3 regions of the Muribaculum sp. NM65_B17 genome follow, and region 1 is predicted to be linked to each of the others. Evidence: riboswitches for the same ligand, from Rfam matches in the RefSeq annotation. Region 1 holds a riboswitch; each other region holds the start of a gene.
What was found. Region 1 has a riboswitch for cobalamin ahead of E5354_RS12190 (TonB-dependent receptor). Riboswitches for the same ligand answer to the same signal wherever they lie in the genome.
Positions count from the first base shown of each region.

Region 2: linked by a shared signal. The riboswitch ahead of E5354_RS09295 (TonB-dependent receptor plug domain-containing protein) and the one ahead of E5354_RS12190 (TonB-dependent receptor) in region 1 are both predicted to bind cobalamin.
Region 3: linked by a shared signal. The riboswitch ahead of E5354_RS02540 (hypothetical protein) and the one ahead of E5354_RS12190 (TonB-dependent receptor) in region 1 are both predicted to bind cobalamin.

Region 1 is NZ_SRYY01000010.1:18,806-32,611, forward strand. Features, by position in the region: gene E5354_RS12165 (MotA/TolQ/ExbB proton channel family protein) at 1-168, opposite strand, end outside; gene E5354_RS12170 (hypothetical protein) at 165-665, opposite strand; gene E5354_RS12175 (cobaltochelatase subunit CobN) at 662-4,546, opposite strand; gene E5354_RS12180 (sirohydrochlorin cobaltochelatase) at 4,549-5,451, opposite strand; gene E5354_RS12185 (hypothetical protein) at 5,535-6,803, opposite strand; gene E5354_RS12190 (TonB-dependent receptor) at 6,824-9,172, opposite strand; cobalamin riboswitch at 9,279-9,461, opposite strand; gene E5354_RS12195 (hypothetical protein) at 9,535-10,377, shown strand; gene E5354_RS12200 (sce7726 family protein) at 10,459-11,337, shown strand; gene E5354_RS12205 (sce7725 family protein) at 11,342-12,277, shown strand; gene E5354_RS12210 (hypothetical protein) at 12,798-13,806, opposite strand, start outside.
Region 2 is NZ_SRYY01000005.1:222,376-236,181, forward strand. Features, by position in the region: gene E5354_RS09255 (TrmH family RNA methyltransferase) at 198-962, shown strand; gene radA (DNA repair protein RadA) at 968-2,338, shown strand; gene E5354_RS09265 (YtxH domain-containing protein) at 2,351-2,569, opposite strand; gene E5354_RS09270 (GlsB/YeaQ/YmgE family stress response membrane protein) at 2,607-2,858, opposite strand; gene E5354_RS09275 (diphosphate--fructose-6-phosphate 1-phosphotransferase) at 3,084-4,730, opposite strand; gene E5354_RS09280 (DHH family phosphoesterase) at 4,988-6,016, shown strand; gene E5354_RS09285 (DUF4827 family protein) at 6,050-6,628, shown strand; gene glmM (phosphoglucosamine mutase) at 6,667-8,052, shown strand; cobalamin riboswitch at 8,142-8,348, shown strand; gene E5354_RS09295 (TonB-dependent receptor plug domain-containing protein) at 8,442-10,415, shown strand; gene E5354_RS09300 (DUF5074 domain-containing protein) at 10,477-11,577, shown strand; gene E5354_RS09305 (ABC transporter substrate-binding protein) at 11,584-12,720, shown strand; gene E5354_RS09310 (iron ABC transporter permease) at 12,729-13,733, shown strand; gene E5354_RS09315 (ABC-F family ATP-binding cassette domain-containing protein) at 13,743-13,806, opposite strand, start outside.
Region 3 is NZ_SRYY01000001.1:577,383-582,261, forward strand. Features, by position in the region: gene E5354_RS02530 (hypothetical protein) at 1-960, opposite strand, end outside; gene E5354_RS02535 (SLC13 family permease) at 973-2,487, opposite strand; gene E5354_RS02540 (hypothetical protein) at 2,510-2,716, opposite strand; cobalamin riboswitch at 2,924-3,129, opposite strand; gene E5354_RS02545 (hypothetical protein) at 3,252-3,563, shown strand; gene E5354_RS02550 (hypothetical protein) at 3,816-4,223, shown strand; gene E5354_RS14290 (plasmid mobilization protein) at 4,411-4,794, shown strand.

The DNA of each region.
Region 1 (13,806 bases):
CTGTATCATCTGTCTGAAAATACCGGCAATCTTCATTTTCTGCTTGTACTCGTTATAGAAACAGAACAGAACCCAGACCGCACGCATTGCAAGGTACAACAAGAGAATGATTACCGGAATGAGCAGTCCGTTAGAGATTACGAAGAGAATGTCAGATAGAGTTTTCATAAAAGGCCGTAGAATAAAATATTAACCAAAGTTGCAACAAGGACAGTCTTATAAAACACATTTAAGTTCGCTGCCAAGTATCTTAGAAGCACTACAAATCCTGCGGAGAGTGAAAAAACTATACACCCCACCATTGCTCCGACAAGAGTAAAATCCATTCCGGGGAACTGACCCACAAAAAGATAGGCAAATACACACACCGGAGCCAAAAGCATCAAACCGGGATAATAATCTAATATTTTCTTCAGAAGTGCGCCTGAAAAGAAATACGCGTACATTATCAGCTGTTCAACAAATTCAAGAGTGGATATATCTGACGTATTCAGAACGCTTAAAGCTTCAAGTCTTGACATGCCTGAAAACATAATTGTAGCCAGATATCCCGCAACGCCGAAGAAAAGTGACCATATTACAGATATTTTCAAGGACATGAGCGACATCTTCACTTCTGAAGAGAAGAAAATGATAAAGCATAACGATATAAGCATCCAGCTCATTTCCGCCTCCTTTTCTTTAATACAATAACCGCAAATATCAAAATCAGACAGCCGGCAATTATAAATATTACAACGCCGGAAATATTATCGCTGTCGAAAATAGACAATATATTGCCGCTGTTTTCTTTCAATACTTTAGCACCTGCCGGATTTGCAGTAGCTTTAGCCATGTTATCCTTGAAATTTTCCGAAATCTTACCCTCAAGATTTGAGCCAATGAATTCCTGCAACTTTTTATTGCCGCATACAAATTCCGTACATGGCGCACCATGATTTTCTGTAATCTGCGCATTCAGAGATGCCGTATTCAGCAGTTGCTCTTTATTTGCCTTCCAAAATCCTTTGCGGGCACTTTCAAGCATTGTCGCCGTCATTTCCTGCATAGCGGCAGGATTTACGTTCTCGAAGTAGTCTTTAACTCCGAGATTTTCTTTATCAAAGATATATAATTCATATAGATCATCATAAATATCCTTTGGCAGAGCGCTGCTTCTGGTAGCGCTCCAGCCAAAAATATTTCTGAAAATTTCTCCGAACATCTGAGCTGTCGTCGCATCTCCTTTCATTCGTTGTCGAATAAATTCAGGATTTAGGATCGTTGCTCTTGTCTCGACCGCCACAGCCTCACGTGTATCCTGAAGTCTGGGAAGATAGGAATTGCGGTAATCGGCAAAGACTGCATCCGGTTCCTTGCCGTTAATGGCTGCCGATGTCAGCGAAAGCGCACCGGTAAATTCATAAACGTGATCAAGAGAAATCGGTCCCCAGGTGTTGCTTTGACGAGGTTGTACGATAACATCTGTCTTCGATATAGCCGCAGAGAACAAATCTTTATTCATAGTCCCCCAGTTGTCGTCATCGCCATAAACAGCACACATATTGTTGAGATATCCGTCGACGAGTTCTGCCTTGTCGTCCCATTCGCCCGAACTTTCAGTATATCGCAGCATACCGGTACTGTAGCCAGAATTAACGGGACCGAATACTCTCATATTGGAAAGTTCACGCGCACGCTGTGGAGATTCTCCTTTTTCGACAAGCTCTTTCTCCTGCGCCAGCGTCCCCTCGGCGACAAAATTAGGATATATGTCATCTTTCGCTCCGGCCGCGAGCTCCACAGCTTCGGTCAACATTTTTAAACGGGAAGCGGCAATATCGCGCAACTGCCCCGATACCTGCACGAGAATGTTAATTCGAGGACGCCCCAAAGTCTCGGACGGTGTAAGTTTTAAATCCATCACGCGTCCCTGTTCATCCCTTACCGGCTCTACGCCCAACATTCTCATTGCCTGAGCAATGGTCGCTCCATGCGACGATATGAACTCACCGGCCCAGAAAGTATAGCTTACTTTACGGGGATATTCGCCGTGTTTAGAGAGATAATTTTTCAGTGTCTGTTCTGCAAGAACGACACCGTCATCCCATGCCTTCGGACCAGGAGTTGCTTCTGCATTTATACTGTACATATTCCTGCCCATAGGAAGGACATTGGGATTCAATACAGGATCGCCACCAGGAGCCGGCCAAACAGGAATCCCATTCAGCGCATTCACCATACTGTTAATTTCCGCACCTGCCGATTCTGTCAGCAGCCTGCGGTATTCGAGCGCCTCTTCACCGGTTTCGGAATGAGAAACACCGTTGAGACAATCTGTTATCTCCTTTTTTGCCATCGGCAGATAACGGTGAGCGATGAAAGTGAAATCCTGCAGTTCTTCTTTTGTAATCTTCCCTCTCTCAAAATCTTTTTTGGCTTTTTCATAAGCCTGTTTATCCGCACACACTGCAAGGACACTGGTTGTCATATCTGCAGGAGAATAAGACTCCCCCATAACATAATATGCGCCGGTGATTTTTTCATTAGCAAGCTCTTCGACAAATGAATCTATTTTCTTAAGTTCATCAATGGAATATGTTCCTGTCGGCACAGAATCAAGTCCGAAGTCTTTTTGCAGACCCAGATCCATGATTTTATTTTTAAGAGCGTTTGTGTTTCGTGACGGGTCTGCGATAGCATCATGTATTTCTTCGATTAGCGAGGCATATTTCTTTCTCATTCCGCTCTCTACGTAAGGGGGTGTCAGATGGGTCACTATCACAGCATGGCTTCTGCGTTTTGCGATAATAGCTTCACCAACATTACCGGTGGTATAGAAATAGAAATGCGGACGATTGCCGATCAGAACTTCCGCCCAGTCTGCCTGTGACAGTCCGGCATTCTTGCCAGGTGTAAACTCAAGGTTGCCATGAGTACCGAAATGGATAACCGCGTCCGCATCAAACCCTTTCTGCATATAAAGATATGGCGCAATATATGAATGAGGTGGTGGTACATCAACACCATGAACCAGTCTGAAATCGTCATCATCCAGAGCCGGTCTCGGCTGAGGAAACAGAAGGATGTTGCCATAACGCAATGCAGCGACAGCAAGGCTGTCACCTCTTGCCAACAAGCTGCCGGGAGCTTTGCCGTAACGTTCCTCGACCTCGTTATATTTTTCCGGAAGCAGAACATCCTTTACCCATCTTTCATATTCGTTTTTATTAATCCAAACCGGATGTGACTCGTTCATGAAAGTTTCCTGCGCTGCCGGAGCATACGACCCCATGACGCTCCCCTGCTTCATAAGCTGATGTTTAAACTCTTCTACTCTTGAGGGAAGTCCGTTGACATCATAGCCCTCTTTTTTAAGCCGTTCGAGGAAATTATAAAGCGACGGCACTACCTCCATGCCGGATGCCAATAAGGCATCTTTGCCGGGAGATTTAAAATAGGCAATGGCGATTTTTTTTTCGCTGTTCGATTTGGTTTTCAGACGCATATAGCGCTCAAATTGCTCCATAAAGGCATCTATTCGTTCCGGCTCCGGCGTATAGAGCAGATAGCCGGAATGGCTTGCGTTCTGCGTTGAAATGCATAGAGGAGTCATTCCGCCGTCTATTTCGGGAACAACGATACGGGCATTTAGAGTACCGCCGCCCATCGGCTTATTTACATCCAGCCATTCTTTTCTTGACTGAATGAGAGGGAATGGCATAAACAGCGGTATCTGCTGCCGGTATGCCCAGTTGATAAGTGAATCATTTCCTAAACGTCCCATCGGAAGATAAACGATTGCCTCAGGTTTCACCTCTTTTATCATCCAGGCACGCTTTGGTCCCGTAGCTGTAATCGGATAGATATTATAGCCGGCGCGGGTAAGTCGCGACATAAGCGTATCTATTTGCGCACGATTATTTTCCACCGGGAAACTCACTCCCGATACGAATGCTACATTTGTTCCTTTCGGGTTATATAAGCCTTCCTGTTTTAGATATTCAGTAAGCGTTGCCGCTCTATCGAAATACTTGCCTGGTTCGATATGGTAATACATATTGAACGGCATCTCAACCGGGTCTTCGTACAAATCACTGTCGATTCTGCGAGGAGCCGCAATGGCAGCTGTATATCTGACAAGATTGCGATAATTTCGTCCACATTGATTGGAGAAATATTTCTGAAGTTGTCGGCACTGTGCAGAATCAAGATTATGGTTGACGGCAAAACTAAAATTACGCAGCGTGTTGGTAAAAACAGGAACACCTTCTTCTGCTGCTCTTTCAAGCGAAACCAACTGTAACGAGTCAAGATAAAGACCTCGGCCATACATCAATACCGCGTCATACTTCTCGAAATCCCCGGCGTCCTCCATCGATCGACATGAAACTTCAATATCACTACAGTCGTTGTTGAGCACTATTTCTGCTTCTTGTGCCGGAAGTGCATTGACGACAAGGACAGAGATCGGCCTGAACCACAATACGTGGACACTGTAGATGCAACCACCAAGGACAATGATTATCCCGATAATTATTAGGACTTTATTCCTGACTCTTGTCATAATTATAGGTTTTCCTTTATGTATGATGATTTCTGACTCGCTGAATCAAGAACGGGCGCATCAAAGGCATCCTTGATATGGTCGATATAAATATCTTGAATCTCGGGTATCTGACCTAATCCATCCAGGATTGCCGATACCTTGAAACCTTCTTTTTCAAATTTCTCGCGCCACTCGCCGTCAATATCATTGCGGGCATGATCGCCTGCAACGAACATGAAAGGAACAAGCGTTACGCTTTTTGTCTTTGACGATTTCAATCGTGCCAATGTCGTTGCATATGTAGGATAACCCTCAACTGTAGCTACATGAAATTGAGGTGCGCCGTCGGCTGTCAGCATATAGTCTATCTGGGAATAAACAGCGTTAGCCGGAGTCGAGGTCCCGTGACCTATTAATACTAAGGCTCCGTTCTTCTGCGTGTTTTTTCCATATCGATTGATTAAAATACCGACCACATTCTGACAATCATCCACAGAATAAAGCAATGGACGTCCCACCCGTATTTCTTTGAAAAACGGTGTCATCAATTTAGCGTCATTACGCAATACTTCGGCTTCGATTCCATCGATTACGTTGGTTCCCTGAACTATGATATGGGTATAGCCGTCGGCAGCAAGTCGAAGTAAGGCCTCTTGCGGTGTCTGTTTATGGATTCCGCGTTTTTCCAGTCTGTTGATAATGATACGCGAAGTATATGCCTCCACGACAGTTACGCCTGGAAAATGTTCTTTCGTCTTTTCATTAATTGCGTCGATAGTCGCGTTACGGGTATCGTCATAGGTCGTGCCGAAATGCACCATAAGAATCGCTGTTTTTTCTTTCGGCACACTATCGAAACTTTGCGCATGTGCAGCCGCCATACTCAACATAGTTATAATAAACACTATGAATTTTCTCTTCATATCTATTAAATGGCTAAAGTACTCCCGGAACTTATTTGGCAGAATGTTCCGGGAGAACGACATATAAAGGAATAATTGTTCGTTTACTTAGCGTCTTCTACAACTCTGATTTGCTCAAAGTAGTAGCCTGAAGCCATCGTCGCACCAAGTGCAGTCTGGTTCTTTTCTACATCGTAGATATAAATCTGAGGTTTCTGACCTTCTGTATCCACGCCTACATAAGCCTTATGATTGACATAGGCCATACGCGACGAGAAGCGACCGCTGCTGTAAGCAAGACGTTGACCATTATAAGTGATAGGAGTGCTTGTCTTTGAGACAACATCAATTACAGTATAATAATGGCTGAAGGAATCGATGTCCGTTCCTGCGGCGTCATCACGCGCATAAGCCACGACTTTGTTGTCGCCAACATACATCACCGAAATCAGCTTTCCACCGGCAGTGAAACCATCGTAGCTTTGGTCAAATGAGGTTGAATTGGCCGGAATCTTGAGAAGATGGCTGTATTCTTTGCCATCGGCATCGTCTGTCACACAAGCTATATAAAGATTGTTGTTTCCGTCGATGAAAGTCGTTGTCTGGAGAAGCTCGCCATATGCAGTGCCTACCATTTCACAATCGAGGAAGCATGGGGTATTGCTTTCAACAGCCATTGTTGCAGGATTGATGACAGCGGTCATCATAGGTGTCACCCTCTTGCCGCGGCGTCCACTCTGCTTGGCGAAATAGAAGTAGAACAGTTTGTTGTCGGATGCGCGATAGTTAAGGATACCTGATGTAGTGAAAAGCTCACCGCCTTCGGGCATCGGCACATCAAGAGTCCCTTCGCTGATGATAGTCATGTCATCCGCGTTGAGCTTTGTCCATACGATTTTAGTAGCGTCACCGGTTGCTGCCATTATGACAAGGGTGTTGTCATTAATCCAAGCATGGGTGTACTTGCGGGTTGCGTAGGTGTTGGTTTGGAAGCGGCGTTCTTTGACAACCTCAACCTTATTGTCTTTGATGATGTACTTGGCAAAGCGATCGCCGGAAACAGGAACCTGATAATAGTACGCGCCCTTTAGTATGGTCTCAAGCGAAAGAATTGAATTCACTTCAGTACCTGTTCCCTGGAATGTAATTTCAGGCTGACCTGCTTCGAGAGAGTTTACGCTGCGTACAAGAGTCTGTACATCGCGCCCCATACCGCCGTGACGGTCAAGTGCGACCCAGAGGTCGAAATGATAATCCTGAATGACTGTTGGATCGTCCGGTTGATCCGGCTCGTCTTCGCTCGAGCAACTTGTCATGCCAAAGGCGATGAAAAGCGCCATGAACGAAATAAGTAAAAATTTGATTTTTCTCATTGCTTATTGTTAATTGATTGTTAGTTAATGAATATTCTGAATTTTGCCCCGAATGACCGCCCAGGCTTTTGCAGCATGTAGTTGTCGTAGGCCAGCCGGTCAAATATATTGTTACATTCTAAGGAGACATTATACCTGTCGTTGTGCCAGCAATAGGAGAGAGATACATTAGTAATATTCTGCGTCGGAATACGTGCTTTCGACGAGGCGGCACCAAATGCCTCCCAATTCAGATAATACCAATGGATATACTGGTACTCCGCTACAATCCCAAGTCGGTCGGTCTTCATGATAAGATCTCGAAAAGTATATGACGCGTCTATATTGCCGAAAAACCAAGGTCGGTTCGGAACTCTGTTTTTATATGTTGCAGAAAGATTGCCGTCGGTCTTGTATCTCTTCAGATCCCGCGCATCACTCCAGCTTGCATTAGCTGTAAACTGAAATGAATTATTCCAGACATACGAGACTTCTACGTCAAATCCCTTTATATCAATAGCTGGCTCGTTGACATACTGCATCATTCCCTCTCTTTCCGAAACTGTTGCACGGATATAGTTCTGCACATGACGGATGAATCCATTGGCTTCATAACTCAGTTGATTCAGACTGTCAAAATAATATATGCCGAATATTCCCAGATTATAGTTGTTGCTCGCTTCCGGGCTTAAAGCAAGATTTGGATAGACAGTAGTCCCGTTGCCAAGTAATTCTCTTGATAATGGCAACCGGACGCTGTGCTCATATGATCCTTTAACCGACAAGGGTTCACAAACAGAATAACGGCTTCCGACTCCCGCGCCCCTATAATTCTTCACATTATTTCTATCGATTTTGTCCGAACCAGTGATTACAATATCATCAGACTGCTTAATTGACAGAGCATTAATATAGTCTTTGACAAAATAGGAAGTCTGCCATTTTTTGTTGAAGAACGATTGAGAATATGTAAGCGACAGAATGTGTTTCGTAACAACATCATTCGACGGTTCGAAGTTCTTATCAATTTCATCATATCTGTTATTGCCCCGCCGATTAAGCATATAGTTGAACGCAAAAGTATTGTGTTCGTTAAGCTCATAGTCTACTCCGGTATTCAAAACAGTAAGTGGGCGTTTATAAACGCGAATTGTCCTTGCTCGATTATTCATTTCATTGCCGGATGAAGGCATCCATGTGCCGTCCCACGAATATTTGCGGCAGGCGGTATCAACAGTCTCACTATGATCCCATGTATGGGATAAGGTAAGACGTGTCGACACCTGTTCCCATCTCTTATTGTAGCGGGCTGAAATATTATAGGAATGTGTGTGTCGGCTGGCTTCACCATAGACCTTATTCTGCATAGCGCCTGTCTGAATATCCTTGTCCAGCTTATTATACGAAAAACCGACAAAAAACTTATGCGCCCATTTCACATCATTCACGCCAACTTCAACCTGACCTAACAGAGAAAAATAATCATCGTGGAAGCGCTGTTTGTTAGTAAAAATATAACGGTCTTGTTCCTCGCTCCATACCTCGACATTTTTCATCTTATAGTCATTCTTTGAATAATTGACGCTGAATGTCGGTTGTATGACTACAGGTGTGCCAGGAATGTAATACTGTCCTGTGATATCTCCTAAATACGTATGAAAAGAACCTATCCCATACGAGGCATCAAGATAATTCTGCCGTTTCTTACGGGTTACGATATTTACCGCGCCGCCTAACGCATCAGCACCGAGATATGAGGGAACGACGCCCTTGTACAATTCTATTCTCTCGACGGTATTAAGAGGTACATTGTCAAGAGTGAGACCTGTGCCTTTTGTCTCCAGAGGGACTCCGTCTATAAAATAACGGATTGAATTGCCCGACATTCCGTTGATGGTCAGATCAAAGTCAGAACCTGCCCCACCTTCTCGCCTAACTTTCACACCCGAGGTACGGTCGATAAGGTCGTTCAGAGTGACCATCTTATTAAGATTCGGAGCTATTTCAACCGCATTGACTGAAAATGCGCCCTCCTCAAGTTGTTTTCCGACTGTCTTACCATAGACATTAACAGACTGAAGTTGCACCGCATCCTCTTCCATCACAATGTCGAAGACAGTATCCTTTGCCAATTCTATCTTAAAATCAACTGTTCTGTAGCTTACAGCTGACACTATTCCGGAGTATACGCCTTTCTCCAACTTAATTTCATATCTGCCGTCAACATCAACTGTGGTTATATATTTTTTATCGTTGAAGGTTAACGTCGCAAATGAAACAGGTTCGCTCAATCTGTCCGAAATTCTTCCCGAAAGTGTATAAAAGGGCTTAGCCGCCTGCGAAGGCAGGTGGAGTACTAAGATGACGATAATAAGTATCCAATTTTTCATTTGGTTTGCTGCAAATTTAAATTGGGGTACTATTACGCAGCAAACCATAATCGTTCTCCCTTTAGGAGAACAATGGCTGTTTTGTGGTAATAAACCCGAGAACTACAAAACTATATGTTGCCTTGGCAGGTCTCCTGACTTATCCCCTCGTCAACGCCTTCCCATCGGTCAAGCCGACAGTGGCATAATATTGATGAGTTCTGAAGGAATTACAGTAGCGGGTCTGTCCCGGATTTTCACCGGATTCCCTATTAATCGCGTTATGCGAGCCAAAACTGGCGCAAAATTAATCATTTTTTTTCATCCGCCAAAATAGAATTTTACATAAAGGGAACGATAATTGTATTTCATTCTCAATTGAAGTGAACCGTAAATACGGCCTTTACCGTGGCGATGACATCCAAGTGACCGGCGCACGCCATCGCTCGACCGCTGAATACAATCGCGACCTTCACCGTGAGAACGCTAGACTCGAAACACTTATAGACGACAACCGCGAACAGTTGCGTCAGCTCGAAGATGAAATTCGGAAATCGGAGCGGCGAGTGAAGGGTCTAACGACCATGATTGCGAATCTTGAAAGACAGGAGGCTGAACTGAATGACGAGAAAGCCCGGTTGGAGTCAGACATCGAGAATGGTGCCGGAGATGTTTCCGAACTGCGTCGCCGCATCGCCGAACTTGAAAACCAGCTTGAATCTACCGGACGGAAACTTGCCGACAAGCGCGACAAGCTAAAGACCGCCGACCGGCAACTCACCGAGCTTCAGGATGAACTTGACGCACTCAGCGAGAAACGAGATAATGCGGAAAAGAATTTCCACGAGTTCACGGAAAAGAATCAAGAACAGGTGCGTATGAGGCTTACTGATGCCGTCTTTGCCAGAATGGTTGTCGATGTCCGTTCCCTGTTGGATACCATGCCGTCGGAACAGAAAGCCAGGGTTGATGGCGAGTTCCTGACTGCAATCGCCGAGCGACCCAACGAGATATTGAAGTGTGCGATGTATTTGTTCCTCGGTTATCTCGATGGCGCGACGCAATTCGCCCAGTCATGCGGAGGCGGAGGCATCTCATCAGACCTCCCGTGGGGACGCAATCCGGATGAAGACGACCGCCGCTTCGCCTATCGCTGCATGATGCAAGCCCACCGAATGATGAAACCATCTCAGCCCAAACGCTGCGGTATTGGTGGCAGGCGATAAGATACTATATGTTCTACAGCATATTGCTTTGTTGTTAAACCTAAAATCACTATCTTTGCAAGATAAAGTACCCAGATAGATATGAGCCAACTATATCCATACTCAGAAATAGATATGCTAAGGAGCTTTTCCTTAGTATTCTCTCGTTCTGTCTTTAAGGATATAATTGAATATAATGACTTTACTAGGTTAAACGCTATTGTTGAGCAGTATGATATTGACATTAGTTCTTATGTCACATACGGAGATGTCGTTAGAAAGATCTACCGGGCTATAAGGAAAAAATATTGTTGTGAATATGTGTATAAGAATGAGTTCATAACAAAAATTCTTATCAATAAATATGGCACATCGAAAACTGTTGTATTTAACGAATTTAAGATACCTCCTTCGATAGTTGACATAGCGCTCTTTAATGGTGAGAGTAAGGCATTTGAAATTAAAACCGAATATGATTCTCCTAAACGACTAAGTAGTCAATTGGAGAATTATAGTAAATTTTTCGACAAATGCTACTTAATCGTTTCAGAAGATTTACTGGATAAATACATCCATTTGATTGATGAAAATATCGGTGTACTATTGTTTTTCCATACAAAAACTTCTGTTGAATTGATTCAATTTCGAGATGCTCATAAGAATCAGCTTATTGATATTGCTTTGCTTATGAGAGTTCTCCATACACAGGAGTATAAGAATATCATTGAGACTTATTATGGTATAATTCCAAATGTTTCATGTTTTAAAATGTTTGATCATTGTTTTGAAATGATGAAACAGATTCCATTGGAAGTATTGCGGCCATTGATATTAAAAGAAATCAAACACCGAAAGAATAATACTTCTCTTTTAAGGTCATCTCCTATTGAATTGCGTCAGATAGCTCTGTCGTTAAATCTGAAAAAAGAAGAGATTGACATTTTAAAAGAATCGTTGAACAAGCCAATATTAAGCATATAAAATTATGTATTATCCATATCTAAGGGGTAAGCAGTTCGAGCTAATCGCTTTGAGAGAGTTTTCAAAAGAGACTCCAACGCCCTCTCATGTATGTCCCATTATAGAGCCTGTGAAAAGTTCGTTTAATGGGCTGAAGGCAGCTATTGATGCTTTGTCTGGCAAAAATATTAGTTTTGCATTGGTGCTTAACCCAAGCGATGGCGATTTTAAGCGAGAGAATCAAGACATTATGGCAAATCTTCCCTCCCTTAAAGAACTGGTAGGCTGGATTCCTGCATTTATCTACAGCGGGACAGGTAGTTATATCGAAACTTATATTGCTACTAATTCGCTTAATGATGTTATGATTATTTTTCAAGACTCTATCGATCTTTCCAAAGAGGATGTGAATCAACTCCTGAGGAATAATTCGGTTAAATATGTTGTGGCTAACATAGAGGGAGATCGTCGCAATAGACGACTGCTTGCAAAGTCCGGGAAAGAGCTGATCAGACTTGATGATCAATTTCATGAACAGCCAAGAAATGCCGATTATCTAAATATACCAGAAGAAAAATTCACTGAGGAGCACAGGTATTATAGTGAAGACGGATATAAGGGGTTCGCAGACTATGTAACATTACCAAGTTCTTTTAAAGAGAGTGGAATGTTGCCTTATGCTGTGGCCATTCATATGACATATCAAAAGAATGAAGACGAAATATTCGTAAGACATTTTGTGTCAGACCACAATAGTGACAACACGAATATTCCCGGTAAATTCTATGAAGCGGCAACTAAATTAAAAACGTTTTATTCCGAAATACAGGGTACGCAGGCCAGTTCAGAATTGATAGCGATATTAGATGCTAGTCGTTATCCCGGATTGGGAGTTCTAAAGAAACTTTCAATAAAGAACCATTTAGAACTTATCGAGAATTATCTTACGCAGCAAAAATGAAGGTCTGTTCCAATTGTTTTAACGATGAGGAAATAAAAAATTTTATAATATCTTCTTCATCGGAAATAGCGCATTGCGATTGTTGTGAAAATGATGATTGTGTCATTGACTTAAGCGAGCTTTACGATTTCTTTATAGAATTTACGGGACTTTATTGTAAAGACGAAGGCAGTTCAACTGACTTAATCGAAGCATTAAATTCTCAATGGAATATTTTTTCATCAGAAAAATGTGCGAAGCAGATTCTTAATGACCTCTATGAATTTGGAATCATTAAATATGGAGCTCGTGACAAAGTAAGATACATTGATGAGATTTTAGAATGTACTAAGGTTTGGGATAAGCTAAAAGAAGATGTCACTACTAAATCTAGATTTTTTACTGACATTACATATTTTGAATGGGGCAGTTTTATTCAACCTAATGACATATTAGCGAAGCATAAACTTTTATACAGAGCGCGGATTGTCCCAGATGGAACTGATAAATTGACACCTAGCCAAATGGGGTGTCCACCTGCTCATAAAACTCCGGCTGGTCGTGCAAATCCATTGGGTATTGGAGTTGGCAATTCTTTTGGGTTGAATCCATTTGGGCAATATTTGCTTTTGCTGGTCTTGAACTTTAAGAATGACGTAGCTAATTCAGATAAGTTATTCTCAAGAGTCTTGGGGTGAACCATAAATGACTCAATCCAACATTCGGCAATGAGATTTTGTCTTTGAGCATAATCAATATAACATTCACTCTTGCCTGTTGTCGGATTACACCCAAATTTTAGAATAACCTTAGCCTTGAAGGTGTCATCAAGTGGAAGTGCATGAAACACCGCAGCATTATATATGTTTCTAAAAATCTTAACATTCTTTGACCCCTCCAAAAGAATATCTAACAGTTCCTCGGCAGGATAGCATAAGTGCAAGAGCTTAAATGCTTTTACTATCGTGTCATTCAGTTTTTTATTTACTTTAGAGGATATAGCTTCAAGAGCATACTCATTACCATGACTATTATGCCACTCTAACAAAGATTGTTTAAGGTTTTCAAGTTCTTTTTCTTTCCTTATCTTATCTGCTTTCTTGCGGGTCTCATTATCTAATTTGATATGTTCCTCTTTCTGTAATAGGAATGGAGACATTGTTATAACCTCTTGTCCATCTTCTTTTAGTGCTTTTTCAAGTTCCGATTGAGAGGTATACAATGTATGCCTCAATGTCCACTTCTCCAATAGAGAGTCTATGTTAAAGTATGCTGGGACAAACTTGTTGGATATAGAGTCCTGCCTTATGATAGTTAACGGATAGTCATATACAGTAGGTTTAGACTTGGATATGTAACTCATATATGATTTGATAAAATATTCCATCGGCTCCAAATCCTTATCTTCTGCTATCATTTCTTGAGCAGCATTAAGAAATGTGATATACTTTGTTGCCCGGCTCAATATGGAGTCTCTATACTCTTCTATATTGCCAAACCTGTCATATTCTTTCTTTGCTGGAATATCATATATGATGGTTTCCGATATA
Region 2 (13,806 bases), on a different contig from region 1:
GTCGCGGGTGAGCGATGACGCATCAGTTGAACGTGGAATTTACAAGTATCTTTAGAATAACTTTACAAAGATAACATAAATTTGGGTGTTGTCGGAGCCTTTTATATTTAAAAAAACGCATTTATAAATGTTTTTTAAACAAGAATTTGCCGGAATATGCACTTTTGCCTAATTTCGTGTGTGAAATTTTAATTATCATGGTCGAACTCACCAATAATCTTCGCAAACTCGTTGCATCGCTTGACAACGCCCGGGCGCGTCGCGACAACGGCCTGTTTGTGGCTGAAGGCACTAAATGCGTGCTCGACACGCTGCACAATTTTTCATGCCGTTATCTATTTGCCACATCGGCATGGATTGAGCGTCATCATGCCGAAATCGGCGCCGTGGAGCCGGTGACGGTGAAACGTGCCGACATGGAGCGCATGAGCCACCTCTCCACTCCGCCCGAAGTGATGGCCGTCTACGACATACCGAGCAATGAGCTGGACGAGTCGGAGTTCAGGCACAACCTCACGATAGTGCTTGACCGTGTTCAGGATCCGGGCAATCTCGGAACCATAATGCGCATCGCCGATTGGTTTGGCATCCGCCAGATTGTATGCAGCCACGACACTGTCGATGTCTACAATCCCAAGGTTGTACAGGCTACCATGGGTGCCATTTCAAGGGTGAAGGTGTGCTATGAGTCGCTTGTCGATATGCTTGGACGGCTCGACGATGTGCCCGTGTTTGGCACCTTCCTTGACGGTGACGACATCTACAGCTCCGAGCTGTCGGGTTGCGGCATGATAGTGTTTGGCAACGAAGGTCAGGGCATATCGCCCGATGTCGAGCGACTCGTATCGTCGAGGCTCACCATCCCGTCGTTTCCTCCCGGAGCGGTGACAAGTGAGTCGCTTAACGTGGGGATGGCTGCGGCTGTGACCGTAGCCGAGTTCCGTCGTCGTATTTATTGTTAAGGATTATGGCTAATAAGGTAAAGTCGATGTGGTATTGCAGTAACTGCGGCAACGAGTCGCCCAAGTGGATAGGCCGATGCCCCGGTTGCGGCGAGTGGAACACCATGATAGAGGAGCGGGTGAATGTCAAGGGAAACAAGAGCGCCACATTTGAGCGTGACAGCAAGGCTGTCCCTCTGCCCATATCGCAGATAGAAACACGGCAGGAAACGCGGCTCCACATGCCAAGCGAGGAGCTCAACAGGGTGCTCGGCGGCGGTCTTGTGGCGGGTTCGATAGTGCTTATAGGCGGTGAACCCGGCATAGGCAAGTCGACGCTTGTGTTACAGAACATTCTGTCGATACGCGGCAAGCGCATCCTTTACGTGTCGGGCGAGGAGAGCGCGAGTCAGCTTAAGATGAGGGCCGACCGCATAGGGCGGCTCAGCGACAACTGCTACATTGTGTGTGACACATCGCTTGAAAACATTCTCGGTCACATCAAGCAGGTGGAGCCTGAATTGGTGGTGGTCGATTCGATACAGACGATTGCCTCCGATGCCATCGAGTCATCGGCTGGCAGTGTGAGTCAGGTCAGGGAGTGCGCCGCCCAGCTGCTGCGTTACGCCAAGGCCTCGGGCACACCGGTTATTCTGATCGGTCATATAAATAAGGAGGGTTCAATTGCGGGCCCCAAGGTGCTGGAGCACATTGTCGATGCCGTGCTTCAGTTTGAGGGCGACCGCCACTACATGTACCGTATATTGCGATCGATAAAAAATCGTTTCGGCTCGACTTCAGAGCTTGGCATATATGAGATGGTGCAGCGCGGATTGCGCGAGGTATCCAATCCTTCGGAACTGCTTCTGTCGCAGTCGGCTGACGACGGTGAACTTTCGGGCATGGCCATCGGCGTTACGCTTGAGGGTGTCAGGCCGTTTCTCATCGAGGCTCAGGCGCTGGTGTCGACAGCCGCCTACGGAACTCCTCAGCGCTCGGTTACGGGATTTGATTCAAAGCGCATGAACATGCTGCTTGCGGTGCTGGAAAAGAGGGTGGGGTTCAAGCTCGCCCAAAAGGATGTGTTTCTCAATATAGCGGGTGGACTCAAGGTCAACGACCCGGCTCTCGACTTGAGCGTTATATGCGCGATTCTGTCGTCCAATGTCGACATGGCCGTGCCACGCGATGTGTGCATGTCGGGTGAGGTGGGCCTTTCAGGAGAAATCCGCCCCATCACTCGCATAGAACAGCGAGTGCTTGAGGCGGAAAAGTTGGGTTTCAGCACAATTCTTGTGCCTAAGAACAATATGAAAGGCTTCGACACATCCCGACTTAAAATTAAGATTGTCGAGGTAGCTAAAGTCGAGGAGGCCTTTCGCGCTCTATTTGCATAAATAAAAAAGCTGCTATTTTGCTGCGTCGGCTATTTCGTCGACTTTGTCTTCGACCGATTCCTTTACACGGCCTATGCGCTCGCGTGCGTCACCGTATAGGTCGCGCAGGGTGCGGTTTACCTCTCGGCGTATCTTGCGTCCGCGTGAAGTTGTGCGTGAATACCGCTCAGCGTAAATACCGGTCAAAGCGCCGAGAATGAGGCCTGTGAAAAATAGATGACAATTCTTCATAATAAATTATATTTTAATGTTAGAACGTGGGTTGTCGTCACTTGTTTATGCTTCGGTTGACGAGCGACGCAATCCATAGCACTACAATGGCGCCTACGGTCGAGGTGATGAGGCTTCCTATGAGGCTGTCGGTATATATGCCGAACAGTCCGAACAGCCATCCGCCAAGTACACCGCCTGCAATACCGAGCAGCAGATTCAGAATCCATCCGAATCCACCGCCTCGCATCAGCTTGCCGGCAAGAGCTCCGGCAACGATGCCGATAAGTATAAACCAGATAAAATTCATAGTCGGGTATAGTTGTTGTTTAATTATTTACCATATAACCCCCCGGGCTGTGAAAATGTTTGACCCTCTTCGATTGGTTTTAACATCTATTAGATTGTCATGTGCATATAAAAAGAGATCGCCCGAGAGCGGAAGTGCTCCCCCGAGGGCGATCTCTGCAAGCTGTGAGTCGGGTTTTATGCGTTGGCGATGCGGGTGACTTGTGTAGGTCACCTCACAACGGGCTTAGCGGCTTTCGTGCTCGTAGCGAAGAGTGAGTGAGGGCTGGTCGCACACTTCAGCCGGACCGAAGTACTGGATGGGGCCGGGGTAGATGAAGTCGGTGTTGATTGCCCATGTGTCACGCTGAGCGGCATACTTGAGGAAGGGTGCTCCGTCAAGTTTTACGAGAGCCTTTTGTATAACAGGCTTCATGGCACCGTGACGGCGCTCCATGTTCATCATCATGGTGATGGGTATACCGCCTGTTGTCCACTGTACCGAGGGCTTGGTGAGTCCGCGCACACTCGACATGTAACCGGTGACTCCTGCGTTGATGAGGCAAGCGGCATTGAATCCGAGTGCGTAGCAGTAGTCGGCGTCGAAGTTTGAGGGATCGGCGCAACGGCCTTCATATCCGAAGAAGTGGAACATCGAAGCGAATTTGCCTACGTAGCGTCCTTCGGCCTTCATCTCGTTCAGGCGACGGCCCACCATCTCGCCGAGCAGCTTCTCGGTTTCGATGAGCGATACCTGTACGTTGCCGTGGGGGTCGCGGTCGAGGCAGAGCTGACGGGCGACGCCTTCGGGAAGTGAGTTGAATATCGATGCGTTTTCGCTCGACAGACGGTCAACAATCCAGCTGAGCTGATTCTGACGGTCGATCTTGGCAAACTCTTCGGCGTTGTCGGCGAGGAGGTCGTTGAGTTCGGCGATAAGAGCCTTCATTGCGGGGATGAACTCGATAAGACCTTCGGGAATGAGGACGCTGCCGAAGTTGTTGCCGTTGGCGGCACGTGCTGCAACCACATCGGCGATTGAGTTTACGATGTCGTTGAGGGTTTCCTTCTTGGCTTCAACCTCTTCCGAGATGATGCACACATTGGGCTGGCACTGGAGTGCGCACTCAAGGGCGATGTGACTTGCCGAGCGGCCCATCAGTTTGATGAAGTGCCAGTATTTCTTCGATGAGTTGCAGTCGCGCTGGATGTTACCGATTACTTCGCTGTAGACCTTGGTTGCGGTGTCGAAACCGAATGAGGTTTCGATCATCTCGTTCTTCAGGTCGCCGTCGATAGTCTTGGGGCAGCCGATTACCTGAACGCCTGCGTTGATCGACTTGTAGTATTCGGCAAGGATGGCGGCGTTGGTGTTGGAGTCGTCACCGCCAATGATTACGAGTGCCTTGATGTTGAGCTTCTTGAGGATTTCAAGACCTTTGTCAAACTGTGCCTTTGTTTCAAGCTTTGTACGGCCTGAACCGATTATGTCAAATCCTCCGGTGTTACGGTATTCGTCGATGTATGATGCCGTAAGTTCCATGTATTTGTGATCAACAAATCCGCCGGGACCCATAAGGAATCCGTATAGACGACTGTCGCGATTCACCTTCTTTATTCCGTCAAACAGACCGCTGATTACATTGTGTCCGCCGGGAGCCTGACCTCCTGACAGAATTACACCTACGTTGATGGGCGCTGACTTTACGGCAGGACCTTTCTCGAAATGTATTTCGGGTAGACCGTAAGTGTTGGGAAACAGTTTTTGGATATCCTCCTGATCAGCAACTGAATTTGTGGCTTTGCCTTCTACGGCCTTAACCGCACCGGTGAGCACTATCGGCAACTTGGGCTGATAGGCCGCACGAGCTTTTTGAAGTGCACTCTTCTTCATTAGTAAGTTGTTATAAATTAATAATATATATGTTTCAAGTATGAAAATACAATTTGACTGCAAATTTCGCAAAAAAATATCAGATTATCAACCTTTTCATTAACTAAAAATGCCTATTTGTATTATTCGTAGCGGCGCTGATGTCGATTGTTTAACTTACATTCACTTGCCGATAGTCGGTATTTGTATAATTTTGGTGGTGTATGTCGAGTGTTTTGAGTATATTTGCACCTTAAAATTATGAAAGCCATTCTTGCATGTTACGACAAATAATTCAAGAATCCAAGGTTAAGGCTGTGCGTGAGCTGCTTGGCCGCAGTGAACGCATAGTGATTACATGTCACATGTCGCCCGACGGCGACGCTATCGGTTCGTCGCTCGGGCTTATGCACGTTCTTGCGGCCATCGGCAAGGAGGCACGTGTTGTCACGCCCGACATTCCGCCGCAGATTCTGCGCTTCCTTCCCGGAGCAAAGGATATTGTGCCTTATTCAAAATATACCGACTTTGCTCGCCAGTTGCTGTGCGATGCCGACCTTATATTCTGCCTCGACTTCAACTCGCTGTATCGTGTCGACCACATGCGCGACGATCTTGCATCATCATCGGCTCCTAAAGTGCTTGTGGACCATCATCAGGACCCCGAGGATTTCGCCGATGTCATAATATCGCATCCCGACCAGTCGTCGACTGCCATCCTGATGTTCAGGCTTTTGTGCCGTCTTGAGTTGTTTAACCTCATTGACCGCAAGGCTGCAATGTGCATCTATACGGGCATGATGACCGATACGGGCAACTTTTCTTACAACTCCAACGACCCCGACCTCTACGTGGTGATTGCCGAGCTTATCCGCAAGGGAATCAACAAGGACGAGATATACAAGCGTGTAATGGACACCAAGACAGTGTCGACATTGCGCCTTAACGGATATGCCGTAGGAACGAAGATGCAGATATTCCCCGAGCACAAGGCCGCGTTGATTACATTGACCCAGAAGGAGCTTGACGACTATGACTATCAGAAGGGTGACACCGAGGGACTTGTAAACGCGCCTTTGGCGATACCCGAGGTGACCTATTCAGTGTTCTTGCGCGACGACAAGCGTTATATAAAGGTGTCGTCACGCAGCAAAGGCGACTTCCCTGTCAACAAGCTGTGTGAGAAGTATTTCAACGGCGGGGGCCATGTCAATGCCGCGGGAGGGGAGTTTGAAGGCACTCTCGATGAGGCGGTTGAGGTGTTCATGTCGTCACTTGCCGAAAACGACCGATATTTGCACGATTGATTTAATTGAAACTATATATAATTTGAAATAAATATGAAAATAACTCGCAATTTTTTCATCTCATTGTTCTCAGGAGTGCTCATAGCCCTCTCGGCAATAGGATGTAGCGATCATGAAAGCTATTCCGACGGACTTAACAACGAAACCAAGTCAATAAATGCATTTCTCGCCGATCAGCGCGTAGTTGGATCGGTTCCCGCCGATTCAGTGTTTGAGGTGGGTAAAGACGCTCCTTATTATCGTATGGACGAGGACGGCTCGGTATATATGCAGGTCATCAATCGCGGTGACATGAACAATCGTGCCAAGGCCGACGACCTGGTATATTTCCGCTTTATGCGTTATAATCTTCACACTTATGCCGCCACGGGCGAATTGGAAAAGGAGTTGAACAACTCCGAGAATGTCAACAACAACGCATCGTTCCGCTACCTCAATTTCCACACTTCAAGCTCGTCGGCATGGGGTCAGGCACTTCAGATGCCTTTGAACTATCTCGGCTACGGCTGCGAGGTGAACATCGTTGTGCGTTCGGCCTACGGCTTGACCGATGAGATTGCCTCGGTGATTCCTTATCTTTATAATGTGCGCTACTACAAGAGCAAGATTTAACGCAGAGTAATCGCTTTTTTGAATCTAAACATATAATCATGTCGCTAATCAAATCGATTTCAGGTATACGCGGAACAATCGGCGGTCGTCCCGGCGAAGGTTTGAGTCCGCTTGACATTGTTAAGTTTACGGCTGCCTATGCACGTTTCATAAGCGGCAGCACTACTCGCAAGTCACGCACTATAGTGGTTGGCCGTGACGCACGCCTTTCAGGCCCTATGGTCAGCGACCTCGTGACGGCAACTCTTACCGGCATGGGCTTCGATGTTGTCAACATCGGACTTGCTTCAACCCCTACCACCGAGCTTGCCGTAGTCATGGAGAAGGCCTGCGGAGGTATCATCATAACCGCTTCGCACAATCCCAAGCAGTGGAACGCTCTCAAATTGTTGAATGAGAACGGTGAGTTCCTGAATGACGCTCAGGGCAAGGAGGTGCTTGCAATTGCCGAGGCCGACGACTATTCGTTTGCTGAAGTAGACGCTCTCGGTCATGTATACAGCAATGAAACCTACAATCGCCGTCACATCGACTCGGTGCTTGCGCTTGACCTCGTTGATGTCGACGCTATCGCCAAGGCCGACTTCACCGTGGCTGTCGACGCTGTCAACTCGGTGGGCGGCATCGTTATCCCGCAGTTGCTTCGCGCCCTCGGTGTGAAGAACATCATTGAGCTGAATTGCGAGGCTACAGGAAAGTTTGCCCACACTCCCGAGCCCATCCCTGAAAACCTCACTCAGATTGCCGACCTCATGCATGACGGTAAGGCCGATGTGGGCTTCGTTGTCGATCCTGATGTCGACCGTCTTGCAATCGTGATGGAAAACGGTGAGATGTTTGTCGAGGAGTACACTCTTGTGGCCGTGGCCGACTATGTACTCAGCCACACTCCCGGCTCTACTGTTTCCAATCTCAGCTCGTCACGCGCATTGCGTGATGTCACCCGTCGACACGGCTGTGAATATTCGGCCGCTGCTGTGGGCGAGGTCAATGTAGTGACAAAGATGAAGGAAACCGGAGCCGTGATAGGCGGTGAAGGTAACGGCGGTGTCATATATCCCGCATCCCACTATGGCCGTGACGCACTGGTGGGTGTGGCTCTGTTCCTCACACTGCTGGCCAAGAGCGGCAAGAAGGTGTCGGAGCTCAAGGCTACCTATCCCGAATATGCCATAGCAAAGAATAAAATACAGCTTACCCCCGACATTGATGTCGACGCAATACTCGAGGCTGTAAAGAAGCGTTACGCTTCCGAAACGATAACCGACATCGACGGTGTGAAGATTGACTTTCCCGACTGCTGGGTTCATCTGCGTAAGTCCAATACCGAACCCATAATACGCATCTATTCCGAGGCGTCGACCATGGAGAAGGCCGATGCTCTTGCTCAGGATATAAAATCGGTTATAGCTTCGCTTGCATAAGGGGCTGTAAATCCATGAGTTATTTGAAATCAAGGGCGTTGAATCAGTTCAGCACCCTTGATTTTTTTGCACAGTTAGCGGAAAAGTTATAAATTTGCGCTCGCATTGGTTCGCTGTCGCGTTATCTGCGTGCGGCGATAAAAAGGGAACACGGGTGAGAATCCCGGACAGTCCCGCTGCGGTAATTTCCGGCAATGCATCGGTATCTTAGGCCACTGAAGCTCTTATGTCGGCTTTGGGAAGGCGTCCGATGACAGGAATAAGTCCGAAGACCTGCCAATTGCACATTGTGTAATGATTCTCTTTCGAGGACGAGAGAACACATATTTATCTTTTTAATGCAATTGACCTTAAAGAAGTCACGGTGTTTCATGCCGTTGTTTGTGTGGATGGTTCTGCATTCGTTGAGTGCGGAGGCTGCCGTTGCTTCGGTGCCCGATGACTCCATAACGATGCAGCGCATTGACGATGTAGTCATAGAGGCCCGACGCTCTCCCATAAAGGTTTCTACGGCGGCTCCTGTGCAGACTCTCTCAGGAACGGAGCTTACCCGGCTGGGTATCCAGAACATGGCCGACGCAGTGCGACGCTTTGCCGGTGCCAATGTGCGTGACTATGGCGGCGTGGGAGGATTGAAGACGGTGTCGGTGCGTAACATGGGTGCGGCCCACACAGGAGTGAGTTACGACGGAGCGCCTGTAAGCAATTGTCAGGCGGGACAGATTGACATAGGGCGTTTTTCGCTCGACAATGTGTCGATGCTGTCGCTTGCCATCGGGCAGAACGAGGATCTGCTACAGCCCGCAAAGCTCTATGCATCGGCGGGAGTGCTGAGCATCGTTACCCAGCGGCCCGTATTCGACGGCGACGACAAGTCGGCATTTCAAGTGAAGATAAAGGGCGGCTCGTTCGGCTACATAACTCCCGCAGTGCGTTGGTGGCAGAAGTTGGGCGAAAACACCGTCACTTCGCTCGAAGGCGATTACATGAGAGCCGATGGCAACTATCCCTTCAGGCTTGTCAACGGAAAGTATGTCACCGAGGAGCGACGCAACAATTCGGCGATAACATCATGGCACGGCGAAGGCAATCTGTATCACACATTTGCCGACAGCAGCAACTTGCAGGTAAAGGGTTACTACTATTACTCCAAGCGAGGACTGCCCGGCCCCGTGACATTGTATAATCCCGTTTCCGATGAAACGTTGTGGGACAAGAACGCATTCGTTCAGGTGAAATACCGAAAGGAGTTTTCCGACAAGTGGAACTTTCAGGCTCAGGCCAAGTATAATTACGGATGGAATCGTGACCGTGATCTCGGACCGCAGTATTCCGACGGAGTATATTCGGCCACACATCGCCAGAACGAGTACTACGTGACGGCTTCGGCCGTGTATCGTCCCGTGCAGCCCCTTCAGATTGCATTGGCGCAGGATGCTGCCGTAAACACTCTCCACAGCACTATGCCCGAATGTCCGTTCCCTACGCGTTACACCTCACTGACTGCGCTCAATGTGCGTTACCGCCTCAATGGGCTCACCGTCAACGGAGTGTTGCTCGGAACCTATATCAACGAAAGGGTTAAGGCGGGCAAAAAGCCCGACGACCTGAGCCGGCTCTCGCCCGGAGTGTCGGTGAGCGTGCAGCCTTGGCGTGACGAGCAGCTCTATTTCAGGGCAATGTACAAGAGCACGTTCCGCACTCCCACGTTCAACGACCTCTACTACTATCGCCTCGGCAATCGCAAGCTGCGTCCCGAGAAGGCCGATGAATATAATATAGGTGTGACATGGAGCATTCTGCCGGCATCGTTCATGGATTACCTCTCGTTTACCGTCGACGGATATTTCAATAACGTAACCGACAAGATTGTCGCTTTCCCCACAACCTATGCATGGACGATGGCCAACTACGGCAAGGTGCATGTGACGGGAGTCGACATCACGCTTGCCTCGGCATTCTCGTTAAGCCGCAAGGTGCAGCTGACGCTTTCGGGTGCCTACACGTTTCAGAAGGCTGTCGACCTCACCGATCCCGACTCAAAGAGCTACAAGCATCAGTTGCCTTACACTCCCAGGCACAGCGGGAATGTGTCGGCTGTAATCGACATGCCCTGGGTTGATGTGGGCTATTCGATAGTGGGGGTGGGCAAGCGTTACTGCCTGTCGCAGAACATTCCCGTGAATAAGATTGACGGATATGCCGAGCACACCCTCACATTGTCGCATGAATTCCTGTTCCGCGGGTACAGACTTGACCTGCAGGGCGAAATAATAAATCTCACCGACAAGCAATATGATGTCATAAAGTACTATCCCATGCCCGGACGGTCATGGCGTGTGACTGGTACGTTCAAATTTTGATAGAGCATAACAATCAACTTAACGTAATAACCTTATGAAAGCAAAAAAATTATTTTTGAGTATGCTCGGTGTGCTTGCAATGGCAACCGCATTTACTTCTTGCAGCAGTGACGATGATGACGATTGGAACGATGACGGCTCGAAGCTCGTGCTTCCGAAGGCTCGTGCCTATATAATGAATCAGGGCACTCAGTCGGAGAACAACTCGGGAATTGAGTTCTATGCTCCCAATCACGACGGTGAAATAATCGATGACATATTTTACAAGCAGAACGGTGCCCGTCTTGGCGACACAGGACAGGCTATGATAGAGTACGACGGCAAGGTGTTCATAGCCGTACACGGCTCCAACTATCTTTCGAGAGTTAATGCCGCTTGCGTCGAGGATGGCCGCACAATGTTCTCGGCCGATCCGGAGCTGAAGGGCGGTGTGCGCGCAATAGTCGCCGAGGACGGTTATGTATACGCTTCGTTCTATGGAGGTATCGTTGCCAAGATCAACGCATCGACCATGAAGATTGAGTCAAAGCTCACCAACGTAGGCAAGAATCTTGAGAACATGGCTGTGTGTGACGACATGCTCTATGTGTCGAATGCCTACGAGATTGTCGACGGCAACTTCATTCACCTGAACAATGTCGTTGTCATCGATCTTAACACCTTCAAAGTGAAGGAGAGCATCGAGGTGACGCCCAATCCCAACCAGCTGGTTGAGGAAGACGACAAGGTGTTCCTCATTTCATGGGACTACTCGGCTGAAAGCTATGTGCTTCAGATGATTGATCCGAAAAACGGCAACAAGGTGTCGCGCATCGGTTATGCAACTGAGATGGCTCCCAACGACGGCGTTGTCTACCTGCTTGACTCACGCACCGACTATTCAAACTGGCCCGATGTGTCGACTATCAACACCTTCTCGTCCTATAACGTGAAGACCGGAACTATGAATAGCACATCGTTTTTGAAGAATGCCCCCGCCGAACTTATGTCGACAAGTATCTCGATGATTTCGATTAATCCCGGAAACGGTGACATCTACATCGCTACCACTTTCTACAACAAAAGCAACGGAAATGTGTACCGTTTCAAAAAAGATGGTACTTTTGTAGAGAAATTTGATTGCGGAGGCCAGAATCCTAAGGCTGCCGTATTCTTCAACTGATAATTGATGACCGGATTATTAAAGTTTTTATATTGTTTTTCATTCTTGCTTCTTGCCGCTTGCAGTGGCGGAGGCAAGAATGTCATTGTTGAGGCGTTGCCCGATGTGCCGTTACGTTATGCCGAAAACATAACGCTGAAGGATGCCGGCGATTACACGGTGGCAGTGGTGCGTAACCCGTGGGACACCACCAAGGTGTTGCACACATATATACTGGTGCCTTCGGACACGGAGATGCCTTCCGACCTTCCCGAGGGGACTGTCGTGCGCACACCTCTTGAGAGTTCGCTTGTGTATTCATCGGTTCACAGCAGCCTCATAAGCGAGCTTGGAGCCGGCGACGCCATAACGGGCGTGTGTGACGCTCAGTACATCCATACGCAGCGGCTTGCCGAGCGCATCGACTCGGGCATTATCGCCGATTGCGGCAGCGGAATGTCACCCAACATCGAGCGCATTATCGAGCTGCATCCTCAGGCGATATTGTTGTCGCCTTACGAAAATTCGGGAGGTTACGGGAAGATTGAGCAGCTCGGAATACCCTTGATCGAGTGTGCCGACTATATGGAAACGACTCCGCTCGGTCGCGCCGAGTGGATGAAGTTCTATGGAATGCTTTACGGCCGTTACGACGAAGCCGAAAAGCTGTTCAACGAAACCGAACACGGCTACAACTCATTGAAGAGCGCGGTTGACTCGATTGCCCGCCGACCCAAGGTCATGATGGACAAGAAGTATGGCCAGGCGTGGTATGTGCCGGGCGTAAATTCCATCGTGACGCATTACCTCAACGATGCCGGTGGTGCCAATCCGTTTTCGGTCAATGAGAATCGGTCGGGCAGCATCGCGCTGTCGCCCGAGCAGGTGCTTGCCGGCGCTCAGGATGCCGACATCTGGATACTTCGTTACAATCAGGCCGATGACATGACGCTCGCTTCGCTGAGCGCCGACGATGCGATATACTCGCAGTTTGAGCCGTGGAAACGCGGAGTGGTCTATGGATGTAACACCAACTACAGACACTACTATGAGGAGGTTCCGTTTCATCCTCACTGGCTGCTTAACGACCTGATGCGCGTGATTCATCCCGAACTGTCGCTGACCAATCCTGATTGGCCTCACTATTTCTCAATCATAAAATAGGCGGTGTCATGCGGTTTATAATACTCACTGTCACTCTTCTGTTGCTGTTTGTGATGAACCTTTACTTCGGTTCGGTGGCAATATCGGCAGCCGATGTCACGGATATACTTCTGGGACATGACGGTGATTATGGTGCCGCACGGTTCATTGTCACGGGCAGCCGGTTGCCTCAGGCTGTCACAGCGCTTCTTGCCGGTGCCGGACTGGCCGTGTCGGGACTTATGCTGCAGACCGCATTCCGCAATCCGCTTGCAGGTCCGTCGATTCTCGGTATCAATTCGGGCGCAAGCCTCGGAGTTGCAATCGTGATGCTGTTTCTTGGCGGAACGATAAGCGCCGGCGGCTATTCGGTGGGCGGTTACGTTGCCGTCATGGCGGCGGCATTTGCGGGCAGTATGCTCATCATGGGGCTCCTGCTTCTATTCTCGTCATGGCTTAAGAACGACCTGATGCTGCTCATAACCGGTATAATGGTGGGCTACATGACCTCGTCGGTAATATCGCTGCTCAACTACATGTCGTCGGCCGACGGCGTACAGAGCTATGTAATGTGGGGAATGGGCAATTTCAACGGTGTGTCGTTGAGCCGGTTGCCGCTGTTTGCCCTGATTACGCTGGCCGGCATAGTGATGGCTCTCCTGCTCATAAAACCGTTGAACATAATACTCCTTGGCTCCAACTATGCGCGCAATCTCGGCATAAGCATGCGTCGTGTGCGCAACCTCCTTTTACTTGCCACCGGATTGCTTACAGCCGTTATCACGGCCTATTGCGGGCCTATATCATTCATCGGCCTTGCCGTGCCTCACATAGCCCGATTGCTATTCCGCACCGACAATCACCGGGTGCTGATGCCGGCCACCCTGATCTCAGGCGCAATCGTGGCGCTCGGATGCAATCTTGTGTGCGTGCTGCCTGAAAGCACGATACTTCCCATCAACGCCGTAACGCCGCTTGTGGGAGCTCCCGTAATCCTTTATGTGATACTGCGTGAACGGCACGGCCGTCATTGATGCGTCATGTTACTGATCCTTCTCCGAGAGCTCGAGCCAGCGCATCTCCTTCTCGTCGAGCAAAGCCTTTATC
Region 3 (4,879 bases), on a different contig from region 1:
CTTTGATGCTTTCAGAATTACTCCTGTGATAGAAGCCGTATCATCAGGGAACGGGGAATGGGCGTCAATCAGACCGAGAACTACCTTCTTCTTATCGGGTATATGGCGAAGCACCTCCAGTGAGTAGTCGTTGCCGATATCAAACGGAAGGAAGAATTTATCGATTTTGATAGACGACAACGCCTTCGGCATTATGTTGTCGGGATAATCTATGACCTCCCATTCCGGCACAACGGTATCTCCGCCCGAAAGATAGACTGCGGTTTCCATTCCATCCGGAAGACCTTCCAGCGAGGCGTTGATGACTGTCAGAATCTGCCTGTGCAGCTCCATCAGGTCAACGCCTCCCTGAAGAAGGCGCTTGGTATAATTGTCGTCGCACATAAGACCACAGGCTGTATCGTCTAGCAGAATCGAGTCGCATGCGAGTTCATGCAGCCGCAACGATGTCCGGCGGTATGCTTCGGCTATGTCATCAATAAGCAGCTCGACCGAAGGATAGACCATCTCAGGGTGCCCTTCTGTAAGATTGTATATCTCAAGCAGAAGATTGGCCGGAGAAGGTAAGGTCTGACGGCATTTTGCCCTTCCTTTCACTGTGTCGCGGAGGAATATGAAATCTGCAAAGAAAGTATGTGCGGGATTGTATGAGATGCGGCCTGAGATTCTGAGACAGTCGGTCGCGGCCTCCACAGGCTGGTATATGCGTCCGGAATCCACGCGCTCACAGGTGATTCCTTCAAGTCCGAACCAGAAATCATTAGCCCAGTGCTTGCGCCGGATTTCTCCGGAGGTTATGTAATGAAGGCCGCATTCTATCTGTCTTTCCACAATATCACGGACAGCGTTGTTTTCAATTGCATCCAATTCCTGACGACTGATTTGCTTCGAGTCATATTTCAGACGCGCGCCCATAAGGTCCTCATTCGGAAGAAAACTTCCGATAACTTCTATTTCCATATTTCGTAATCTTTAGAATACTCCGTTTACACCGCAAAAAATAAGTACCATATAGCCGAGCAAAAGCCCGACAACGCCCATAATCAGTCCGGTCTTTACCATATATTTCTGCTTTATGAATCCGGTGGCGTCTGCCAGTGCGTTGGGCGGAGTGGAAATCGGGAGTACCATTGCCACGGACGAACATATGGCGACACCGATCAGAAGTGTTGACACCCCGCCGAATGCGGCGAGCTGTTCGGTCATAGTGCTACCAGCAATCGCAAGAATGGGAATGAAAAGCGCGGCTGTTGCTGTATGGCTGATAAAGTTGGCCATAAGATAGCAGAGCAATCCGGAGCCGATGATGACAGCCAGCGGAGACCATGAAGCAAACGGCACAGCCTCTATCAGATGGGCTGCAAGACCCGACTCCTTCATGGCCACTCCGAGGGCGAAAGCTCCGGCGATCATCCATAGTATGCTCCACGAAAGCTGTTCGAGGTCGCGTTTGGTTATCACACCGGCCATACAGAGGACGGCAACCGGAAGCATAGCCACTACATTGGCGTTCACGCCGGTCACGGAGTCTGTTAGCCAAAGCAGAATGGTGATTCCGAATGTGACATACACAAGAATATCCTTCCAGTCCGATTCGTGATCCGATTCTATTTTCAGATGTATTTCTTTCTGTTTGAAGGGGAAAAGGTGTTTGAGTACAAACCATGCTATAAAGAGAAGCACCATTGTGAGCGGCACCATCACCATCATCCACTGTCCGAAACCGATGCCCATATCCATGCCGTCGGGGTCGTTGAGAAACTTCAGGGCGATGGCATTGGGCGGTGTTCCTATCGGAGTGCCCATGCCGCCGATATTGGCTCCGACAGGAATGGCAAGCGCAAGTCCTATCTTGCCTTTGCCATCAGGAGGCAATGCGCTCAGCACAGGTGCGAGAAATGTCAGCATCATCGCAGCCGTGGCCGTGTTGCTGATAAACATGGAGAAAACGGCGGTGACAAGAATGAAGCCGAGCAGCACGTTTTCAGATTTGGTTCCGAAAGGCATCAGCATGACTTTTGCCAATTTTACGTCCAGCCCAGACTTAGTGGCGGCTATCGCTATTATGAAGCCTCCGATGAAAAGCATGATTGTCGGGTCGGCGAAGCAATGCAGCAGATCAGTGTTGCTGACAAGATTGCTGAATTTTTCGCCGTCGGCACCGGTCTGGAAAAACCATAGCGCACTGTTGGATGCGCAGAAAAGAAGCAGGACAACCACCACAAGAGATGTCGTCCAAGCCGGTACTGCATCGAACAACCACATGAGTGCGGCGAATACAAAAATTGCCAGCACGCGATGCTCGACAGTGGTTAATCCGGGAAGACCATAAACAGACGACGGGGCAACCCAGAGAAACAATGGAATTGTGATTGCGAGCAAGAGTTTGAGAGCTTTTATGCCTATTGGATTGCGGTTGTTGCGATGCTCTCTTTTCCATTGATGGTATTCCTCCACCAAATGGAAGCCGTGAAACATTGTAAACATGATATTCGATAGGTCTGAAAGGTTATTTACGATGCTTCATGTAACGCGGATGTACACCTGTGAGATAGAAACCGCTCACAAGGTCAATCTCACAGTCCTCACAAATCGGACCGCCGTAATTGAACAGGATGTACGACAACTGCTTGTTGTCGAGTCTGGAGTTTTTCAGCCAATTCTGAACATCAGGAAATTCAAATTGAAATTCCTTTTCGCACCTCGGACATTTCATAACGCAATGAGCTGTTAAGGTGGAAAAGATCTGATAAGGACGTTTTGGCAAACCTGAATGACAATGCACAATAAATCGGCCCCGACTTCACGTCGCGGCCAATGGAGCAGTCTGAATCCGTAAAACCCATGTCATCTGACACTGCTCTTATAGGTGTCATGCTGTAGCCAAATCTCTTCATCTCAAAATCTAATCCACGAGATTATTGAAAATGTTAACTCGCATGGCAGGTCTCCTGACTTGTTCCCCTTCCGGACGGTCTTCCCGACCGCCTTGGCGGTCAGTGACACTGATGTCGTGTCCGGCAGGTTCAATGGAACTTACAGTAGCGGGTCTGTTCAGGTCTTTCACCTGATTCCCTTTTAATCGCCAAGGCTGTGAACCCCCGGCGAACCAATGCGACTGCAAAATTAATAAACAAATCCGAATTAATGAAATTTTTCCTTAATTTTATTCGAAAGATTCCAATCTTCAGGAGTGTACCCCATACGAAGCCGATGCACTTCGTGTCATGCTGGGAATAGCCTCAGGAAAAATGACAATGGAGACAATGCCTCAGCATGACCACACCAATGTCAACCGCTATCTCAACTTCGGATGCGACAAGGAGTGCACCGGAACCGACAGTGTACGGGCACATCGACAGACGCGGGCACTGGAGCTTATGAAATCCGTGTCGCGCTATGTCGGCAAGGATGAGATAATCGACATCACCACCGCGCTGCTTACAATCTCTTCAGATTCAAAAGCTATCGAGACCGTTATCAGCAATCTTCCGAAAAGAGAGCATCACGACAGTAATTCCAATACAGGACAGACGACAGTAAACGCTCCGACAGGGAAATAGACAATATCATATCCGACATTCTTTCCCTGCCCTTCATTGTGTTTTATAACAATGACAGATGACTTCGGCAATACAATACGACAGGATAAAGGGCATGGGTGCCGGGAAGATTTGAAAATTATTGCAAGCTGTGATTATATCATGGGGGAACAAGGACAAGGAATCTTTTTGGCCTCCCGATTATAATCCCGACAACGGCAGTCAAATCCGGGAATGACCACATAATAAAAACATCGTATGACAATCAGGAACATGGAACATAAAAACACCTATCCCTTTTCATCCGTCAGCTTCCGGCTGCCAGCTGAAGCCGTCGAATGGCTGTCGGAAACAACCACCGATAACGACGGCAACGAAATCCGGAACATGGCAATCTTCGGCGGTCTGCTGAAAGACATGAGAACCACACCCGGATATGATGCCGGATACCGCAGACCGCTCAACCTCCAGCCGGGACAAGCGCAGTTCTCGGAAATCAGCCTCGCCGACAAATGGAATCTCGGACGGAAGAAGACGCACAATATTCTCGCGAGGATGGAGGCCGCAGGGCTGGTCAGAATATTCAACTCCCGTATCGGGTCGGCCCTTTCATTCACCTGCATATCAGGCTGGGAAAACCCGGACGGAGAGGTTATAGCCAACGGATTCTTCGCAGATTGAGAGCCACGCCGGATGTGCCATGAACCACCGTGATTACATGCAGGGAGACCTTAGTTTCTGATTTGGTGTTACCCTCGCTCCGCTCTGTTGCCCCAAAACGCCTCGCCGCTCCCTGCGGTCACGGTCATGGCCGCTCGCAGGCTTGCACCCAGACAATCAGTTTTACAAATCACAGAATACCACTTATATGGGCAAAACAAAGAGAAAGACTCTGCCGCCGGAGGCTGTGCGCTCATGCACCGTCACCACGAAGATGACAGCCGCAGAGCGTCGGAAGATACGCGAAATAGCCGCCAGATACAATTTGACACCGAGCGACTACATGCGGCACAGGGCACTTGGATATGAGCCGCCATCGGCACTTACAGCCGAGGAATCGGCGATGCTCCGCAACCTTGACGGATGCCGCGTCGATATACTCAATTTCGCCAACGCCCTTGCCGGAGAGAGTGGCATCGAGATTGATGCGGCAATGCAGGACATTCATCTTGCAAAGGTAATCAAGGATTATCATGCTCTGATATTGGGCCGAGGAGATTATCTCCCCCTTTCGTCACAGGCGATGCGGTAGATGCCGGAGCGAGGCGATGCCGGGGATGATGACAGGGTTTTCAGCCTCCCCACCACAAGCCGCGTCAGCATCATACTCGGCAACT